DNA from 3 places in the Arthrobacter sp. V1I9 genome. Region 3 is predicted to be linked to each of the others. Evidence: riboswitches for the same ligand, from Rfam matches in the RefSeq annotation. Region 3 holds a riboswitch; each other region holds the start of a gene.
What was found. Region 3 has a riboswitch for S-adenosylmethionine ahead of QFZ70_RS11740 (bifunctional o-acetylhomoserine/o-acetylserine sulfhydrylase). Riboswitches for the same ligand answer to the same signal wherever they lie in the genome.
Positions count from the first base shown of each region.

Region 1: it holds a riboswitch for S-adenosylmethionine, as region 3 does, so the genes downstream of both, QFZ70_RS15175 (cobalamin-independent methionine synthase II family protein) here and QFZ70_RS11740 (bifunctional o-acetylhomoserine/o-acetylserine sulfhydrylase) in region 3, are expected to answer to the same signal.
Region 2: it holds a riboswitch for S-adenosylmethionine, as region 3 does, so the genes downstream of both, QFZ70_RS00350 (DUF1737 domain-containing protein) here and QFZ70_RS11740 (bifunctional o-acetylhomoserine/o-acetylserine sulfhydrylase) in region 3, are expected to answer to the same signal.

Region 1 covers NZ_JAUSYU010000001.1:3,263,081-3,266,909, reverse strand. Annotated here, with positions in the region: gene QFZ70_RS15180 (uracil-DNA glycosylase) at 1-439, opposite strand, end outside; gene QFZ70_RS15175 (cobalamin-independent methionine synthase II family protein) at 655-1,860, opposite strand; SAM riboswitch class I at 1,873-1,977, opposite strand; gene QFZ70_RS15170 (M14 family zinc carboxypeptidase) at 2,200-3,261, shown strand; gene QFZ70_RS15165 (adenylosuccinate synthase) at 3,524-3,829, shown strand, end outside.
Region 2 covers NZ_JAUSYU010000001.1:77,015-80,843, forward strand. Annotated here, with positions in the region: gene QFZ70_RS00340 (O-succinylhomoserine sulfhydrylase) at 1-937, opposite strand, end outside; gene QFZ70_RS00345 (rhodanese-like domain-containing protein) at 938-1,348, opposite strand; gene QFZ70_RS00350 (DUF1737 domain-containing protein) at 1,345-1,623, opposite strand; SAM riboswitch class IV at 1,637-1,751, opposite strand; gene QFZ70_RS00355 (hypothetical protein) at 1,904-2,158, opposite strand; gene QFZ70_RS00360 (TetR/AcrR family transcriptional regulator C-terminal domain-containing protein) at 2,390-3,103, shown strand; gene QFZ70_RS00365 (aminodeoxychorismate lyase) at 3,171-3,829, opposite strand, start outside.
Region 3 covers NZ_JAUSYU010000001.1:2,481,577-2,485,405, forward strand. Annotated here, with positions in the region: gene QFZ70_RS11735 (homoserine O-acetyltransferase) at 1-450, opposite strand, end outside; SAM riboswitch class IV at 463-578, opposite strand; gene QFZ70_RS11740 (bifunctional o-acetylhomoserine/o-acetylserine sulfhydrylase) at 674-1,999, opposite strand; SAM riboswitch class IV at 2,043-2,158, opposite strand; gene QFZ70_RS11745 (VOC family protein) at 2,324-2,962, shown strand; gene QFZ70_RS11750 (CPBP family intramembrane glutamic endopeptidase) at 3,211-3,829, opposite strand, start outside.

The DNA.
Region 1 (3,829 bases), 780 kb from region 3:
TGGCTTCAGTGCCGTGTGCCACGATAACCGAGGCGCGCGGAACCAGTGCCAGGAACTTGAGCAGCGGCTTGAGGCCGGCGGAGATCTGGTCCGGAGTGAACTTCCCGTTTGGCTCTCCGGCAACGTGCCAGGGGTGGACGTTCCAGGGCATCACGAACTCCGGACGCAGCCCCAGCTTCCACTGGATGCCAAGCATCCGGGTGGCAGCGTCGTGGTCCCCGGGGGTGATGAAACCGGACGGGTCGGCCTCGCCGATGTTGGAGTACAGGCTGATGATCCGGCACTCGTCGACGTCGTGCATGGGGTCCACGTAGGGCACTACAGTGCCGGGTTTTGCCTCCTGCAGGGAATCGCACAGTTCGTTCACGGCTGCAACATTGGGTTCGTAGCGGCGGCTCAGGAGCTGCTCATGGAAAGATTCGGGTGCCAGGGCTGTCATGTAGTGCTGGATCTCCTGCGGGGATTGGTGTTGCTGCCACCTCGGAAAATGGGCGCACGGTGGCGCACACATATCCGCGATGGTTGAAATGGGGTGGACCGATTCCTGGTCGGCCTTCACCAGTTTAGCAAGCCCCGCAAAACGAAACGCCGGTCCCGCGCACCCGATTCAAGCGGGGCACGGCACCGGCGGGTCCGGCGTTACGCTATTTCCGGCTACCAGAGCCGCTTGCTGGCCCGGCGTGCGCCCTCGCCCAGTGCTTCCAGCTTGGCGAACGCAATCTGGGGGTGGACCCTGCCGCCGAGGCCGCAGTCGGTAGAAGCGATGACGCTCTCGCGGCCCACCGCTTCTGCGAACCGGACAATCCGGTCGGCCACCAGGTCCGGATGCTCCACCACATTGGTGGCATGGGAAACGACGCCCGGGATGATGACCTTGCCCTCAGGAAGCTTGGTGTCCTCCCAGACCCGCCATTCGTGTTCGTGCCGCACGTTTGCAGCTTCAAAGGAGTAACCGCCGGCGTTGATCTGGAGCATGGTCTCCACCAGGTCCGCCAGCGGAAGGTCCGTGGTGTGCGGGCCGTGCCAGGAGCCCCAACAGAGGTGGAAGCGGACCTGCTCCTCGGGAAGGCCTCGGAGGGCGTAGTTCAGTGCCTCCACGCGGATCTGCGTGAACTTGAGGTAGTCCGCGACGTTGGGTTCGGGGCTGATCTGGTCCCAGTTCTCGGCGATGGAGGGATCATCGATCTGCAGGATCAGGCCGGCGTCGATGATGGCCTTGTACTCTTCGCGGAGCGCGTCGGCACAGGCGTAGATGTACTCCTCCTCCGTGGCGTAGTACTCGTTCGTGATGCGGGAGGCGCTGCCGGGGGAGAGCGCTGCAACAAAGCCGTCCGTGAGTCCGGTGGCCGCCAGCCCGGCCTTCAGGTTGGCGATGTCGGAGGCGACGGCGTCCTGGCCGGTATAGACGAGCGGGCCGGTGACCTTCGGGAACGGCTTGGGGCCACCCGTGAAGATGCCGCTGGTGGGATCGTTGTAGGCCTCGGAAAAGATGGTGCGGTCGCGGCGGTGGATGAAGCCGGTCAGCTGGACGTGGCCCGGGGTGGATTCCTTCGGTTCGACCGCCCACTTGGCGTCATTGTCCAGCTCCAGGCCGCCCATCCGGGCAAAGGAGTAGGACCACCAGGCGCCGTAGTCCACGGACGCGGACATGGCGTGCCCGTACTCGCCGTCGTTCGGGATATCGACGCCCAGGCTTTGCTGGCGCTGGACCAGGTCCACTACGGACGCGGTGAGGAGTTCGTTGTAGCCCTCGACGTCGGCAGGGTTTTCCTCGCGTGCGGCATTGGCGGCGATCAGCTCAACGGTGCGGGGCAAGGAACCTGCGTGGGTGACGCGGATATGGTCTGTGTTCAAGGTCATGCTGAAATTTCCTTTCCATCGGTCCTGGCAGTAGCACCTTCACAGGCAGGACGTCCCTGCACTTGGGGGTTGCTGCGGCGTCAGCGATCCAGGTCTCTCGGCCGCTCCGGATGGTTCACTCTCACCTAAATCCAGATGGCTCCCCGGGAGCAAATCCGCTTCGGTTTGTTTCGCAACAGGCAGGGCGCCGAAGCCACGCTTTCGAAACGTAATAACTGCATGTGTATTCCTGTTATATCCATTGACAGCTTTCGCTGAGGTTGGTTGGCTTTTGTCACAGCCCGCGATGGGGGACATGGCGGGCTGGCACACCTATGCACTCGAAAGAGGTACCGCACCGTGAAAAAAACCCTGGCAACCTTCAGGACCCTGGCAGTTACCGGAGCCCTGGCCCTGGCCGTAGTGGCAGCGCCCGCCCCTGCCATCGCTGTGGGCGAAGGCCCCAACTATGACGGCAACGGCCAGATCACCACATCCAAGCTGGCCTCCTATGACCAGATGGTTTCCTTCCTCAAGGACCAGGACACCAAGCAGCCGGCCATGGAGCTGGAGGTTATCGGGCAGACCGTGAAAGGCCGGGACATCCACCTGGTCAAGTACATCTCGGATCCGGCCAAGCCCACCATCCTGTACCTGACCCAGCAGCACGGCAACGAACAGCTCACCACCGAAGGTGCGCTGGAATTCGTCAAGCACCTGGGCACCGGAAAGTCCGGGAATGTCCTGGACGGCGTGAACATCCTGATTGTGCCCATGCTCAACGCAGACGGTGCCATGGGGGACGTGAACTTCCCGCTGGACGACTACCTGGCCAAGGGCGACCGCAATATGACCCGGTACAACGCCGAAGAGGTGGACCTTAACCGGGACCATGTGGCCAAGATCCAGCCGGAAACCCAGGCGCTGCACAACAACGTGATGCGCAAGTACAAGATCGACTACATGATCGACCTGCACCACCAGGGCACCCGCAGCCAGCGTGACGGCGAACTTGTGTCCGGGTCCATCCTGTACCCCACCACCCCCAACGCCAATCCCGCCGTTGTTGAAAAGTCCAAGCAGTTGGGCGCCGTTGTTTTCAACAGCGTCGACTCCACAGGCTGGGGCCACCTCGGCAAGTATGTGGGGGGCAGCGCCGAAACCATCAGCCGCAACGGCATCGCCGTCGAGTACGGCATCTCGACGTTGCTGTTTGAAATGCGCGGCATGTCCGACCACTACCTGGATGGCTACGCCCTGGGGCTCCGAAGCAACGGCTACCTGATCAAGCAGACGGTCACTACCCTGACCGCCACCGCCGCTGCCATCGCTGACGGATCAATTGCCGACGCCGACACCTCCTTCTGGGACAACCTGGCCACCCAGACCTCCCGCCCGGCCGGGGAAACCGACGACGAATAGCATCCGCTGACAGCCCGCCGCGGTCCTTCACCCGTGCAGGGTCCTTTACCCTGCAAGAAGGGCCGCGGCGGCCCAACGAGTGGACAAAGTAGCTGATCGGCTAAACTTGGGTGGTAAGAGCCCCGGAACTCTTGCGTCGCTGTGCTGCCCCGCAGACCAGCGAAGGCCGGTCCATTCGGGGCATTCTGATGAACGGCGTTGCGCCAGGCCTGCCACATCGTGGCGGAGGCCCGGGCAGCCCGAACGAATGGGGGAGGATCCCATGCCAGCAATTGTGATCGTAGGAGCCCAATGGGGCGACGAAGGAAAAGGCAAGGCGACCGACCTGCTGGGCGGCCGTGTTGACTACGTCGTCAAGCCCAACGGCGGCAACAACGCCGGGCACACCGTCGTCGTAGGCGGTGAAAAATACGAACTCAAGCTGCTTCCGGCAGGCATCCTCAGCCCCAATGCGGTACCTATCATCGGCAACGGCTGCGTGGTCAACCTCGAGGCACTCTTCCAGGAGATCGAAGGCCTTCAGGCCCGCGGCGCCGACACCTCAAAGCTTCGCGTCTCAGCGAATGCC
Region 2 (3,829 bases), 2.4 Mb from region 3:
CGGTGCCGCCGGCACTCATCTGCTTGGCGGCGAGTTCATACTGCGGGTGCGACTTCAGCAGCGGGTACTTTACCCAACTCACGGCAGGCTGCTGCTCCAGCCATTCGGCCAGCTGAAGGGCTGAAGCCGAAGAGTGGTTGACGCGGAGGGCCATCGTCTCAAGGCCTTTGGTGAGCACCCAGGCGTTGAAGGGGGACAACGACGGGCCGGTGTGGCGCATAAGCTGCTTGACCGGGCCGTCAATGAATTCCTTGGTGCCGAGGATGGCGCCGCCCAGCACCCTGCCCTGACCGTCGATGTGTTTGGTCCCGGAGTAGACAATCACGTCCGCGCCGAACTTTCCGCACCGCTGCAGCAGGGGAGTGGCAAAGACATTGTCGACCACCACCGTGGCACCTGCCGCGTGCGCAAGTTCGCTGACAGCGGCGATGTCCACAATTTCCTGCATCGGGTTGGACGGCGACTCAAAGAAGACGGCGGTGGTGGGCTGGGACAGGGCATCGCGCCACTGCTCCAGGTCCGGGCCGTCCACGAACACTGTCTCCACACCCCAGCGCGGCAGGATTTCGTTCAGGATCACAAAGCAGGAACCGAACAGCGAGCGGGCGGCAACCACGCGGTCGCCGGCAGCCAGCAGGGCACCCAGGGCGGTGAAGACGGCGGACATGCCGGACGCTGTCGCGAAGCACGCCTCGGTGCCCTCGAGGAGGCGGAGCCGCTCCTGGAAGGTAGCCACGGAGGGGTTGCCGTAGCGGGAGTACACAAAGCGCTCGTCCTCGCCCGTGAAAGCGCGCTCTGCCGCAGCCGCGGATTCATACACGAACCCTGAGTTCAGGAACACCGCCTCGCTGGTTTCCTGGAAATTGGTGCGGTCAAGTCCGCCACGGACGGCCTGGGTGTCGGGGCTCCAGCCGGCGGCGTCTTCGTTAAAGGTCACTTAGTTCTTTCCGAGATTGGTGGGCAGGCCGCGGTTCTTCCAGCCGTTGACGGTGCGTTCGCCGTACCGGTCGGGTTCGCCCTCGAAGCCCTCCAGCACGTTGTAGGAGGTGAAGCCGGCCCGGGTGGCAGCAATGGCGGCCGCGATGGAACGCTGCCCCGAGCGGCACAGGAATACCAGTTCGGCCGAAGCGTCCTCCGGCGCCTGCTGCGTCAGGTGAGTAATAAAATCCGGGTTGGGGATGCCCCCCGGGAACGTCCACTGGATGAACAGCGGATCGTTGTCGGTGGCCTTTGTGTCCGGGATACCGATGTGGGCCCATTCGCCTTCGGTGCGCACATCCACCAGGATGGCGCCCTGCTCCAGCTTGTCCCATGCCTCCTGGGGCGTCAGGTCTCCTGCGTAGCTCATGCGTGGCCCTCGCCGTCGAACTCAAGGTCGTCGCCCGCGGATTCGAGGTCATCCACGGCGGTAGCAACTGCTGCATCGGCGGAAGCGATGGCTGCCGGAAGAACCAGGGCTTGCGCAACAATCACCTTGCCGCCGTTGGACGTGGCGGCAGGGCTGCCGTGAAGCACATAGCCCTCGGCCAGGGCGGTCGAAACCCGTTCACAGAAAGACCTGTCATCGGGCCCGGTAACGAGCCGGTAGGAGAGTCTTTCTTCAGGGGCAGGTGCGTCAGACACGACGGATCTCCTTCTTTCACGCTTGCAACACGATTCGGTCGATATGCCGAGTATTCACCTGAGGCACCCCGCCGCGAAAGGAGGGTTGCCGACCGGCCAGTCAGGGCTTGACGCCGGTACTCATTACTCCCCAAAAAAGTAACACTTGGCGCGCGGCACCGCATCGCCGCCGTCGTCATGTTCCGTAACTGAGCGGGGCGGCCGCCCAGCTGTTGGAGCAAACGAAAGGCGTGAAGGGCTGCCCGCTGGGGGGCGCTTCACGCCTTTCCTTTGATGTCGTTTATACGATCCCGGGGCAGCTCGCCAGGATGTAGTCGGCTGCGGCCGGACCCTTCATCCGCAGGCCGTTATGGCTCGGGCTGATCCTGTGCTTCATGCCTGCCCAGAAGGCGGCTTCCATTCCGGGTGCCTGCTGGTTGATGAAGCACCAGCTGGTGTAGAGACCATAAAGGCGGTCACCGCTGAGGCTGTGGTCGGACGCTTGGTCGAGGTGGGTGGCTTCCTGGAGAAAAAGATCGAACTGCGAATGTGCCATGACGGCGTCCCTTCGCTAAGTGCGTGTGTACCGCCGTTCGGCTACAGCAGCGAAATCCTCAATGCCCTGCACGGGGCCACGGAGGGGTGATCGAGACCTTTGGAATCGATGGATTGAGCGGTGTCAACGCCCTTACTACAATGTAGACTTTACCCGTAGACTACATATACAGCAAGCGTTTGGAGATACCCTCTCCAGAACGCTTGCCGCCGGCTCCAGAACGGAAAAATCATGCCCTCCCCGAAAACCCCCGGCCCTGCCAAGGGCCGCGCCCCAAAGGAGCGGCTCAACCGTGATCTGGTGCTCAACAAGGCATTGGAGCTGGTGGACGCGGAAGGCCTTGACGCGCTGACCATGCGCCGGCTGGGGCAGGAGCTGGGCCGGGATCCGATGAGCCTTTACCGCTACGCAGAGAACCGGGCGGCGTTGCTCGATGGCGTTTCGGAGCTCGTTCTCAACGAACTGCCCATCCACCCGGAGGACCCCGACTGGAAAGCCCAGCTTCGGCACATCGCGCATAACCTTCGGCGGCTCGCGCTCGAACATCCCAACGTGGTGCCGCTGCTGGTGACGAGGCCGCTCTCCACTCCGCTGGGTCTGCGCCCGCTGGGCACCCTGCGCCCGCTGGAGCAGATTCTCGCCCTGCTGATTGGCGCCGGATTCAGCCCTGCCGACGCCCTCCACGTCTATAGGGCCTACTACGGGTTCCTCTATGGCCACCTTCTGAACGAACTGCAGGAGTTCGTGGTTGACCCCGAAGAGAATGAAGTGCTGCTTCGGCTAGGGCTGCACCGGCTGCCGTTCAAAGAGTTTCCCCATCTCCGTGCGTTGGCTCCGGCGCTCGCCGAATATGACGGCGAGGCTGAGCTGGACCAGGGCATCACCATCCTGCTTTCCGGCCTCGAAGCGCAGCTGATCGCGCAGCCAAAAGCTCCCCCCGCTTAGCGGCGGGAAGTGCGGCAGCTACTCGAAGGAAGCCCGGCGGCGGTCGGTACTGCGGCAGTGGAAACCGCTACGCGATGCTGGCAAACAGCTCGTTCAGTTCCGCGGTCAGCTCTTTCTGCACCGCCGGGGTGCCCACGTCTTTGCCATCGATGCTGTTCACCGGAGCAAGCAGGCGCACGCTCGAAATGAGCCAGACAGCGTCGGCGTCCAAAATGTCCTGGGGCTCCAGCGGACCGTACCCCAGTTCCCAGCCGGCCGCTTTGGCGGCGGCGAACAAGGCACCCTGGGAGGTGCCCGCGAGGATACCGCTGTCCAGCTGCGGTGTGATGAGGCGCTTGACGGACGTACCGTCGTCGGCCGTTTCCACGTGGGCCATCAGCACAGTCGACGTGGGGCCCTCCAGGACGCGGCCGTCGGAGGAGATGAAGATGACGTCGTCGGCACCCTGCTTGTGGGCATGCCGCAACGCCGCCATGTTGACCGCGTAGGAGAGCGTCTTGGCGCCGAGCAGCAGCCACGGGGCACGCTCGGCAACGTCGCTGTCGTAGCCCCGGTCGAGGAGGATGACGTCGATGCCGGCCTCGCGCTGGCGGCGCCCGGCCGCTCCGACAGGGGAAACCTGTACCCAGGAGGTGGGGGCTGAGGCGCCTTCGGCTCCGCGGGTCACCACGAGCTTGACCACCAGTTCATCGTCGGACCCGGAAGCAGGCTGATGCTGGGCGCGGT
Region 3 (3,829 bases):
CAGCACGGCAAACCAGCTCCCGATCCCGAGCTGGTCGGCCAGCCGGGCCTCGGCCAGGGTGCTGTCCCGCAGGGTGACCAATGGAAAACGTGAACCCCAAGGCTTTCCGTCCGGCGCGGACGACGACGGCCCGGTGGACCCGTAGCAGCCGCCCACGATATTGATCGACACCACGAAAAAACGGTTTGTATCTACCGGCGCACCAGGCCCCGCGAGCTGTTCCCACCAGCCGGGCTCCTCGGTGTCGCCCCGGGTCACGTGGGTGCTGCCTGTCAACGCGTGTTCGATCAGAACGGCGTTGCTGCCGTCCGCGTTCAGGGTGCCCCAGGTTTCATAGGCCAGAGTGACGTCCGGAAGGTATCCGCCGGCTTCCAACTCCAGTCCCCCGATGGAGGCATAACGGACAATCCCATGTTCAGGGACAGTTGTACGGGTGACGGTAACCGTCATGGCAAGACCTCTTCTACGCGCTTGCCCGCCGTCGAATGACCGGCAGGCCAGGTCTTCACCCGGGGCACCCCGCCGCGGAAGGAGGGTTGCCGGCCAGCAAGCCGGGGCTGTCACTGGCACTCATGACCTGGTTCGAGTGTACGAAACAGCCCCTGCCTGCCGCCAAGAGTGTGACTGGTTGTGACTTCCCCGGCTTGTGCCGCGTTGGGTGCCCTGGGTATCTCTAGGCGCCGGTTGCGTCCTTGGCCGCCCGGAAACCGGCTTCGAGATCTGCCAGGATGTCATCGATATGCTCGATCCCCACCGAAAGCCGCACCAGGCCCGGGGTCACGCCGGCCACCACCTGCTGCTCCGGCGAGAGCTGGCTGTGAGTGGTCGACGCCGGATGGATCACCAGCGAACGGACGTCACCGATGTTTGCCACGTGGGAGTGCAGTTCCAGGGCGTCCACGAAGCGCTTGCCTGCCTCCGCGCCCCCGGCGAGGTTGAACGAGACGATGGCGCCGGTCCCCTTGGGGCCGTACTTCCGGCCCCGCTCGTACCAGGGGCTGGAGGGCAGCCCGGCATAGGCGACCGATTCGACGTCGTCACGCGACTCCAGCCACTGAGCCACGTCCAGGGCGTTGGCCACATGCCGCTCCACCCGAAGGCTCAGCGTCTCCAGACCCTGGGCGATCAGGAAGGCGTTGAAGGGCGACACTGCCGAGCCAAGGTCTCGCAGCAGCTGCACCCGGGCCTTCAGGATGTACGAGAGATTGGCGCCCAGGGCGCCTTCGGCACCGAGGTCCCGGGCGTAGACGAGTCCGTTGTAGGTGGGGTCCGGGGTGTTGAAGCCGGGAAACTTTGCGGGGTCCTTGCCGAAGTCAAACTTTCCGGAATCCACGATCACGCCGGCGATGGCTGAACCATGGCCGCCCAAGTACTTGGTGGCCGAGTGCACCACGATGTCCGCGCCCCATTCCAGCGGCCGGATCAGGTACGGGGTGGACAGGGTGTTGTCCACGATCAGGGGCACGCCGGCCTCGTGCGCGACGTGGGACACCCCTTCGATATCCAGGACGTCCTGCCGCGGGTTGGATACCACCTCGCCGAAGAAGAGCTTGGTATTGGGCTGCACTGCTGCGCGCCACTGTTCCAGGTTGTCCGGGTCCGCCACGAAGGTGACTGATATGCCGAACTTCTTCAGGGTGTGGGCGAAGAGGTTGTAGGTGCCGCCGTAGAGGCTGGGGCTGGCCACGATGTGGTCCCCCGCCTCGGCGATGTTCAGGACGGCGAAAGTCTCAGCAGCCTGTCCGGAGCTGAGCAGCAGCGCCCCCAGTCCGCCTTCAAGGCTGGCAATCCGCTGCTCCACGGCCTCCTGGGTGGGGTTCCCGATCCTGGTGTAAATGGGGGCCAGTTCGGCCAGGGCAAAGCGGTTGGCGGCGCTTTCAGCAGTGGGGAACACGAAGGACGTGGTCTGGTAAATGGGAAGTGCACGGGCGCCCGTGGCGCCATCCGGCTCCTGGCCGGCGTGGATCTGGCGGGTTTCGAAAGACCATCCGTTGGACAACTAAGGCTCCTTTGACATGGGCCCGGCATGCTGGAAGCACCGCGGGCCGCGCTTGCCATCCGGCCGGTGCCGGACAGCCAGGTCCTCACCCGGGGCACCCCACCGCGGATGGAGGGTTGCCGGCCAGCGAGCCGGGGCTTGTCACTGGCGCTCATGACCTGAGCTCAGTGTAGGAACATGCGTTGATTGCCGGACAGGATTGTGACGAACATAGTCAGGAAGATTTCCTCGGCCCGGCGGGGGCTTAATGACGGTACACAAGACGAAATCCCAGTAAGGCTACCCTTAGCTGAGAGCCCGATCACAAAGTGCCAAGATGTTGCCATGCGCATGGATCACGTCTCTTACGCCTGTGAACACGATGGCCTGGCTGCCACCACCGAACGTATTTCCTCTGCCCTCGGCGTTGAGGCAGTGAAGGGCGGGGTACACCCGCGGTTCGGAACCCGGAATATGATCATCCCGCTAGCGGGACACAAGTACCTCGAAGTGGTGGAGGTCCTGGACCACCCCGCTTCGGACAAGGCTCCCTTCGGGCAGGCAGTGCGTGCACGGTCTGCAGCCGGCGGCGGCTGGATGGGCTGGTGCGTCGAGGTTGACGACCTGGCCCCCTTCGAAGAACGGCTCGGGCGGTCCTCGGTCAACGGCAACCGCAAGTTTCCTGACGGCCGCGAACTGGTCTGGAAGCAAATCGGCATCCTCGGTTTGATCGCCGACCCGCAGGTTCCCTACATGCTCAAGTGGGAGGGCGACCCGTCCCTGCACCCGTCCAACGCGTACGACAGCAACGTCAAGATGAGCTGCCTGACTATCGCCGGTTCCGCTGCCCGCGTTACTGAATGGCTGGGTGAGCCGGTGGAGAAGCCGCTCGAAGACGTAGCCGTGGAGTGGGTGGCACCGCACGGGACCCCCGGAATCCTTTCGGTGACGTTCGAGACCTCCAACGGAGCTGTGACGATCTAATCCTCTCCCTGGGCCCGGGCAGCTTTGCCCGGGCCTCGGCATGGGTAGGTGCTGCAGACTGCCCTCCTAAGCTTCGGCCGCCATCAGCAGGTGACAACGGCGTCACCCGCTGATGGCGGCCGAATCCATTTCTTGTGAAGCACCAGTTGCACACCAGCCCCCGCTGGAATGCCAGACCCCCTTGTCATGATGGGTTTATGGGCCGCCGTGACGTACGCGGACACTGCCTGGCGTTGTCTTGCCGTCTCCTAGCCCAGTCCTACGGCCTTGCCAAAGAGGCTGAACCCAACGAATGCCACGATATCCAGCAGGGCGTGAGCGATCACCAGGGGCATTACCCGGCGCGTCCGGGTATACAGCCAGGCGAAGACGACACCCATCACCACATTGCCGATGAAGGGCCCGAAGCCCTGGTAGAGGTGGTAGCTGCCGCGCAGCAGGGAACTCACCATGATGGACAGCGGCACGCTCCAGCCGAACTTTGCGAACCGGTCCAGCAGGTATCCCACCACGATGACTTCTTCGACCACGGCATGGCGCATGGCGGACAGGACCAGCACCGGCACGGTCCACCAATAGGCGTCCAGCGCACTGGGAATAATCGCCGTGGTGATTCCCAGCGCCCTCCCTGCGGCATACAGGCCGAGGGACGGGATGCCGATCAGCGCAGCCAGCCCCAGCCCCTGGAACAGGTCCCGGCCCGGGCGCTCAAAGTTGAATCCGAGCTTCCGGAACGCCGAACCCGCGTTGCTGCCGTCGCCGGATACAGACTGCCTGTTGTCGGTAAGGAAGTAGATCACCAGCAGCACGGGCACCAGCGCGAAGATGATGTCCAGCAATTGGTAGGTCAGGTCGAAGTACTCGCGG